One region of the Paenarthrobacter sp. NPDC090517 genome, then DNA from elsewhere that is predicted to be linked to it. Evidence: riboswitches for the same ligand, from Rfam matches in the RefSeq annotation. Region 1 holds a riboswitch; the other holds the start of a gene.
What was found. Region 1 has a riboswitch for thiamine pyrophosphate ahead of thiD (bifunctional hydroxymethylpyrimidine kinase/phosphomethylpyrimidine kinase). Riboswitches for the same ligand answer to the same signal wherever they lie in the genome.
Positions count from the first base shown of each region.

Region 2: linked by a shared signal. The riboswitch ahead of thiO (glycine oxidase ThiO) and the one ahead of thiD (bifunctional hydroxymethylpyrimidine kinase/phosphomethylpyrimidine kinase) in region 1 are both predicted to bind thiamine pyrophosphate.

Region 1 is NZ_JBIVXN010000001.1:459,842-463,938, forward strand. Features, by position in the region: gene rplU (50S ribosomal protein L21) at 1-237, opposite strand, end outside; gene thiD (bifunctional hydroxymethylpyrimidine kinase/phosphomethylpyrimidine kinase) at 612-2,162, opposite strand; TPP riboswitch at 2,153-2,251, opposite strand; gene ACIQTW_RS02115 (Rne/Rng family ribonuclease) at 2,419-4,097, opposite strand, start outside.
Region 2 is NZ_JBIVXN010000001.1:883,305-887,401, forward strand. Features, by position in the region: gene ACIQTW_RS04035 (thiazole synthase) at 1-485, opposite strand, end outside; gene thiS (sulfur carrier protein ThiS) at 488-724, opposite strand; gene thiO (glycine oxidase ThiO) at 721-1,992, opposite strand; TPP riboswitch at 1,985-2,103, opposite strand; gene thiE (thiamine phosphate synthase) at 2,131-2,802, shown strand; gene ACIQTW_RS04055 (ferritin-like fold-containing protein) at 2,833-3,501, opposite strand; gene ACIQTW_RS04060 (RNB domain-containing ribonuclease) at 3,543-4,097, shown strand, end outside.

The DNA.
Region 1 (4,097 bases):
GTTCTTGAACTTCTGGATGACGATCTTCGGACCACGGAGGTCCTCGAGGATCTCAGCCGTGACCTTGACGTTGGCCAGTTCCGCAGCTGCGGAGGTGACCTTCTCGCCGTCAACCAGGAGCAATGCGGGCAGCTCAAGCGTGCTACCGGCTCCACCGGGGACGCGGTTCAGCGTTACGTAGTCTCCAACGGAAACTTTTTCTTGGCGGCCGCCTGCGCGGACAATCGCGTACACCACTTGGGTACTCACTTCTCTCGACGTTTATTACAAAATTTGCGTGCGGAACCTTGAACCGGAATCAGCCCTGGTTCGCGCTGTGCCTCAACGCCGTGGACTTCTGATCGAAGTCCGCGAGTCATCCCATGAACAATTCCAAGGGGCATAACCCAAGTGTTGGCGTAAGCACCGAAGATCAAGATTACGCTAGTTTGACCTTCAGCTGCAAATGAGGCCGGGTCCGGAGGCTACCTCGTGACTTGCATCACCAGTTGTAACGGACTCTCCCGGCACCGTGCCCATACAGCCTACAGGGTTTGGGCGAGATTAACGCGATCCAGCCAGCGACGCGCGGACGTGTCGCCGCTATCGGCCTCAAATACGAGCGTGGAAAGCTACTGAACGCGGGTGGACGAAACCTGCGCAAACAGCCTCGGAGCATCGAAGAACGCCGTCTCGTAGCGGCAGGACTGCGTGAAAGCATCCATCATGGCAGCCCGCTCCATGCCGGAAGCCGCGACGGCCGCAGCATCAGTGAAGTTGATCGCTTTCCGTGTGGCCTCAGCGAAATCCTCGTCGGCGTAGGTCTTCAACCAGTCCGCATATGCGTGGTCCGCAGGCGCACCGGCGTTTACGTATGCCGCATGCAGCTGCTGACCCACCTCCGCATACAACCAGTAGCAGGGCAGGATCGCCGCCAGCACTACGGCATAGCTGCCGGCAGCGGATGTTGCCAGTAAATGGTCAACGTAGGACTTGGTGACCGGTCCGGTTGCCGTGGAGGCCTCCCGCGTGCTCAACCAGTTCCTGTGCAACTCCGATTCAACCTCCAGGCACTGCTGTGATGCCTTTGCCCAGAACAGTTGTTCTTCCTCCGTGGGGGCCAAGGCGCCCGCACGTGCCAGGACCCTCGAATACCCATTGAGATAGATGGCGTCCTGGGCAAGGTAGTAACTGAAGTCACGTTCGGGCAGTTCGCCGGATTGAAGTCCTTGAATAAACGGGAGTCCGTAAATCGCTTCGAGTTCGGGGACGGCTTCATTCCACATCGCCGCAGCGAAAGCGCCCGGCTTGGATGCCTGCTGGAAGTGGTGGAAGTGGTCCACGGGCCCGTTGCCTTGACCCACGTGCAGGGTGTCAGAGGCCATCAATGCCCCTAGCAACCACGGCTTGACTTCCCGCAGTGAAACTTCCCAATCACCAGTTCGTGCCTGGACTGTGGCCAAGGCGGAAGACAGGGAGCACCCGGTACCGTGGCTGTTCCGCGTTGCAAGCTTGGGACCCGCAACTTCGATCACATCCTGGGACAATAGCCCGCTGGTGTTTACCAGCGCATCGGGGCACTCCGGCCCTGGCAGGTGTCCGCCCTTGACCAGGACCGTGTTTCCGTACTCCGCCGCCAACCGCTTGCCCTGGTCCAGCGCCGAAGCCCAGTCTGTTGCCTCCGGCTCCCCCAGCAACATGGCCAGTTCAGGAATGTTCGGCGTAATGAGGTGGGCCGAAGGGATCAGCGAACGCAATGCCGTCTCAGCAGACTCCCGGAGCAGTCGGTCACCACTGGTGGCCACCATCACCGGATCAAGGACCACGACGACGGGACGCACCTCTTCGAGCCAGCTCCGGACCTCTTCGATGACGGCTGCGTCGCCGAGCATTCCGATCTTCACGGCGTCAATGGTGATGTCACCGCTAATGGCGTCCAGCTGCTGACGCAGGAAGTGCGCGGGAGGGACGTGGACGGCACTGACCCCCCTGGTGTTTTGCGCGGTGAGAGCCGTAATGGCAGCCATGCCGTACCCGCCGAACGCGGCGATGCTCTTCAGGTCCGCTTGGATTCCGGCGCCACCTGAAGGGTCCGAGCCGGCAATGCTCAGAACGCGTGGGGTTGGACGGCCCGAAGCCGAAGCGTCGAGGGGGTACACCGATGAATATGATGATGCAGTCATGAGGACATCCCTTCGCCGGTGCTAACCGGACAGGTTCAACGGGTTTGGATCTCAGCCCGGCCCAACGCCCGGCACCCCGTGTCAGTCCCCAAGCGTAGCCGGGAAGCAACGCGGCGCGGGAACCGGGCCACGGCGACGCCCGGATGTGACTCTGAACGCAGCCCATGCGTGGATTGCAGCCCGGATGCAAAAGGACCCCGCACTACCCGCCGAGTGGCAGATAGCGCAGGGTCCTTTTCAACTTGTTCGCCGGAACTTAGAGCTCGGAAGCAGGAACTCCAACGCCTAGGATGATGGGCTCATCCTTTGGCGCCTTTTTGGCCGGCTCCACAGTCGCCTTAGCCTCATGGGCCGAACCCCGGGTGGCCGATGCCGTTACGTCATGGTGCTCGACACTGGTTTCATTGGCCGCTCCCTGGGCCCTGCTCGCACTCCGGTTACGGCGACCGCGACGTCCACGCGAGGCTGAAGCAGCCTCGGGATCTTCCTCAGCAGTCCGTGCCGGAGAAGCAGCAGCCTTCGGGGCTGAAACAGGCGCGGCTTCTTCCTCAGGTGCCGGGGCTGCGCCGAGGTGCGAAAACGCTTCGGCCAGGAGATCCAGGCTCATGGCAGGCTTGGCTGCCTGCGGTTCCTCGTGGTGCTCAACGAACGGCAGGGCAACTTCTTCCCCACCAAAGCGCAGGACGGGAGTAGATCTTGCTTCCTGGACTGCTGCTTCCCTGCTTGCAGCATCGCGGGCTGAAGCCCGTGCTTCGCCGGTAGCGGCTTCACTACCAGTGGAGGTGCCGGATGCAGGGCTTACGTCTGGTTCGTGCCGGCCCGCCGCCCGGGCTTCCTCCTCTGCACGGTGAACTTCGTCGTCGTGCAGGTGTGCGGCGTGAGCTGCAGCGGCAATTGTCGCCAGGGCGGCCCTGGTTGCCTCGGCTTTGGCTATCCGGGCAGGATCCTGCGGTTCAGCCGTGGTGGATGCTGTAACCGGGGCGGACGTGGTCGTGTGGACCTGCGCGGGAGCTTCGGCAATGGCCGGTCCCCCGCCCTTACCGCGGCGGCGTTTGCGTTCGGTCCGCGCAGCAGGCTGCTGCGCTTCCGTGTGCGGGCGGTGATGTTCAGCAGCCACCACGTTGGCGCGACGGTGTTCAACGGGCTCGTCGTGCGTGACGACACCCCGGCCGGCGCAGTGCTCGCACTGCTCACCGAAGACCTCAAGAAGGCCGGTTCCCATGCGCTTGCGCGTCATCTGAACCAAGCCCAGCGACGTCACTTCAGCCACCTGGTGCTTGGTGCGGTCCCGGCCGAGGCACTCCACCATGCGGCGGAGGACGAGGTCGCGGTTGGATTCAAGGACCATGTCAATGAAGTCGATGACGATAATGCCGCCGATATCGCGCAGACGAAGCTGGCGAACAACTTCCTCGGCCGCTTCAAGGTTGTTCTTGGTGACCGTTTCTTCAAGGTTTCCGCCACTGCCGGTAAACTTGCCGGTGTTGACGTCCACCACGGTCATGGCCTCGGTGCGATCGATGACCAACGAACCGCCGGACGGCAGGAAGACCTTCCGCTCCAGGGCCTTGTGGATCTGCTCGTCGATACGCCACGCGGCGAAGATGTCCTGATCCTTGGTCCACTTTTCGAGGCGTCCCACCAGATCAGGGGCAACGTAGGTCACGTAGGCCTCGATGGTGTCCCAGGCGTCGTCACCGGAGACGATCAGCTTGGAGAAGTCCTCGTTGAAAACGTCACGGACCACCTTGATGGTGAGGTCGGGTTCGCCGTAGAGCAGCTCGGGAGCCAAAACCTTGGTGGACGAGGCCTGTCCTTCGATGCCTTCCCACTGCGCGCGCAGACGGTTGATGTCGTGGGTGAGCTCTTCCTCGGACGCGCCCTCAGCTGCTGTGCGAACAATGACACCCGCGTTTTCCGGCAAACGGTCCTTCA
Region 2 (4,097 bases), 420 kb from region 1:
CCCAAGGGCATGACGGCTGTTGCACCCAGATTCTCGAGCCTGAGCGCCAGTACGGGATCGTCATTGGTGTAGGCGAATACCTTGAAGCCGCGGTTCACCAACTGCTCCGTTGCATCCACCAGTTCCACGGCGTCGGGAAGGAGTGTGTGTTCGTCCGCGATGACTTCCAGCTTCACCCAATCGGTCTCAAGTGCTTCCCGAGCAAGCTCGGCAGTCATCACGGCGTCCTTGGCCGTGAAACAACCAGCAGTATTGGGCAGCACGCGGATGTTATGGTCCACCAGCAGTTGGAACAGGGAGCCCGTTTCGGCGGGCGAATAGCGGCGCATCGCCACTGTGGTGAGTTCGGTTCCCGAAGCCAGGAGCGCTGATCCCAAGCCATCGAGGCTCGGCGCGCCTCCAGTACCCATGATGAGGCGGGAACCAAATTCGACGCCGTCGATCACCAGAGCGTCGGTGCGGACGTCAACGTTTGCTGTTGTCATGATTAGCCTCCCTGGACTGCTGTTACGAGTTCGAGTTCGTCTCCGTCGGCGAGCGCTGTCACGGACCATTGGCTGCGTGGCACTACCTCGGAATTGCGTGCGACAGCGACTCCCAGCTTGCCGCCGTCGGCCGCTTGTCCGCGGGCGTCCAAGGCGCGACCGGTGACGGCTGTGACGAGGGTACTGACGGATGCTTCGTCAGAGACTGCGTGGTCGGTTCCGTTCACTTTAATGTTCATGCTGTTTCCTTGGTGGTGGTTCGTCCTGCTGGTGTGAGTGCTCGGGCAACAGGGGCGTTGCTCTCGAAACGATGGGGCATAAAGGGGACCCATCGGGGGTCCGCTGAGCCACTAACCATGAGTTCCCCCACGATCTTGGCGGCCACGGGAGTCAGGAGGACTCCGTGGCGGAAGAATCCCGTGGCGATCACCAGGCCCTCGATGTCGGCGTTGGAAGCACCGACCCGCCCGAGCAGCGGGGCGTTGTCCGGAGTTCCGGGCCGGGCGCGGGCGGTTGCTTCAAGGAGTTCCAGTTCAGCCACTGCGGGGACCAATACTTGGGCGTCCCTCAGCAATTGGTAAACGCCACCCGCCGAGACCGCGTTGGAAGAGGCTGACAACCCGTCTTCGCGTTGCGTCGCTCCTATCACCACAGTTCCGTCGTCCCGGGGCACGATGTAGACAGGTACTCCACGAACCATTCCGCGAATCGTTGATGTGACCAAGGGGCGCAGGTGATCGGGGACGCGGAGCCGGAGGATGTCACCATAGACCGGCCTTACCGGAAGGCTCAGACCATCAGGGAGACCGGACAACCTGGACGCGCCCAGCCCGTTGGCCACCACGGTCTCTCCGGCGAGCACATAGACTCCTGATTCAAGCTCCACTCCTGCGACCCGCCCGCCTTCCCACAGCAAACCGTGCGCCCTGGAAGCAACGGCGAATCCGTCCTCGGCTCCCGATACCCAGGAACTGTCATCTGGCGAATGGGCTGCGAGTCCTGCCAAGAGGCATGCCGCGAGTCTTCTCGGATCGACTTGGTGGTCGGCAGGAATGTCAAAAGCGCAGGAGATCTGCGGACTGAGGAGCGGCTCCCGTTGCCTCGCGTCCCGCAGAGCGAGAGGTTCGACTCCCAAGCCGGCGGCAAGCTGGACCGACCTTAGGTCAGCAAGCGCCCGGCGGTCGGCTGCGTCGGCACCCACGGCGAGGGTCGGCGTCGTGCGGTATCCGCTGTCCTCTGAGCCTCGATGCAGTCCGTCCACAAAAGAGGGCCACAGCTGGGAAGACTCAAGCATTAGGTCAAGAAGATCTTCTTCCTGGTAATGGAGTTCGCTGACGGGTGCAAGCATGCCGGCCGCTGCGAAGGACGCGCCGGAAGCGGGCGTGGGGTCGATCAGCGCAACTGAACGGCCCAATCGTCGGGCTTCGTGAGCGATGCCGAGGCCTATGACGCCGGCACCAATGACGGCAACGTCTGCATGAAGAGGGGTATGGCGGGGATCTGCCATTTGTTTCCTTCCCTACGCCGGTACTAGCCGGATCAGGTCAAGCGGTCGGCGCTGAAGCCCTCTCAGCCGGACAGTCATATGACGAATGTCGCGGCTCCCGCAGTACGAGCCCAGTTTAGAGGAACTACTCTGGTTCCCATGACTCAGCCTGACGCTCTTGCCTCCGCCCGCCTCTACCTGTGCACAGATGCCCGCAAGGAGCAGGGCGATTTTGAGGACTTTGTGGACGCCGCTTTCGAAGGCGGCGTGGACATCATCCAACTCCGCGACAAGACCCTGGAAGCTGCCGAGGAACTGGAGATGTTGGCCGTCCTGCGGAGCGTCGCACAACGTCACGGACGGCTTTGGGCGGTCAACGACCGGGCCGATGTTGCCAGCATTTCCGGGGCTCCCGTGTTCCACATCGGGCAAAAGGACCTGCCCCTGACGGCCGCCCGGACACTCCTGCCGAACGCCACCGGCATAGGACTCTCCACCCACACAACAGAACAAATCGATGCAGCTGTGGCCACTTCCCGAGGGCCCTTGGGACTGGACTATTTTTGCGTGGGCCCAGTGTGGGCAACACCCACCAAACCCGGCCGCGCTGCTGTCGGTTTGGATCTGGTCACATATGCCGCAGAAGCGGTCAAGCGTTCAGCCGACGGTGTGACCCTCCCGTGGTTCGCCATTGGCGGCATCGACCTCAGCAACGTTGAACAGGTTGTGAAAGCGGGTGCCAGCCGGATCGTGGTGGTCCGGGCCATCACAGCGGCAACGGACCCGACGGCGGCGGCCAAGTCGCTGCTGGAAGCTTTGGATACCGTCTAGGGAAGTCGGAGGTACCGCGCGATCCGCGGGCTAGGCGGTCAGGCCGAGGCCAATCATCCGGCGGGCATGCTTATCAGCGAGCTCCGTCGTAAGCCTTTTCACCGCAGCACGCGCGTCCCCGCCGCTTTTCAGCATTGGCCCCAGCAAGGGATGTTCCATGCCCACGCGCTGCGCCTGCGTCAACGCTTCCCCCACCAGGCGGCGGCCCCACAGCGCCAATCGGGAAGCGAGGCGCGGGTCATCTGCCAAGGCCCGCCTGAGCAGGACGCGGAGGACGTCCGTTGCCTGATCGGGGGAAGCGACGCGCTCAACGAAGTGCTGCGTTGTCGGGTCGAGGAACATCGAGACAGCCCTATAGAAATCTGATGACACGGTATCGATGACATAGGCCTTCATCACGGATTCGAACCAGTCCCCCGGCTTGGTGCGCTCGTGGAAGTGATCGAAGGAGCGCTGAAACGGCAGCATCGCATGTTCGGGGTCCAGGCCCATCTCCGACAGGCGGTCATTGAGGAGGGCAAAGTTTCCGTAGGCCCCGACTGCGATCTTCGCGAGCACAGACCTGTCGTGAAGCGTGGGTGCGTGGCGGGAATCCAGCGCGAGCCGCCCAAAGGCGGACAGTTCGCCATACGCCATGGCTCCGAGCAACTCCGCTGAGAGTTGCCCGGCATAGGCTGCGCGGTCCGGGGAAGTGCCCATGATCCAAGACTATCGGCCCATTTCGGGCTAACCTGATTTTCGTGTCACATCATCGGATTGCGCCCAACGTCGACGACTCGTCGGACCAGCTCGCCGCGGCCCTTGCTGCCCTGAGGACAGAGCTGGAACTCCCTGGCGAGTACCCGGCAGAAGCTGTGGAAGAGGCACAGGAAGCGGTGAAGGCCCTTGAGTTGCCCGCCCAGGACCTGCGGGACATTCCTTTTGTGACCATCGACCCCGCGACGTCCACCGATCTGGACCAGGCTCTGTTCATTGAACGGGCCGGTGACGGATACAAGGTCCTCTATGCCATCGCCGATGTGCCGTCCTTTGTGGCGCCAGGCGGCGCACTTGATGCCGAAACGCGTCAACGCGGGCAAACATTCTACGCTCCTGACGGCCGGATCCCACTGCATCCGGAGGTCATCAGTGAGAACGCGGGAAGCCTGCTGGCCGAGCAGGACTGCAGTGCTTTCGTCTGGGATTTTGACCTGGACGCGGAAGCTGAAGTTTTGGCCGTCACCGTTGCCCGTGCGACAGTGCGCAGCAGGGCCAAACTAAGCTACAAGGGCGCCCAACAGCAGATCGACGACGGT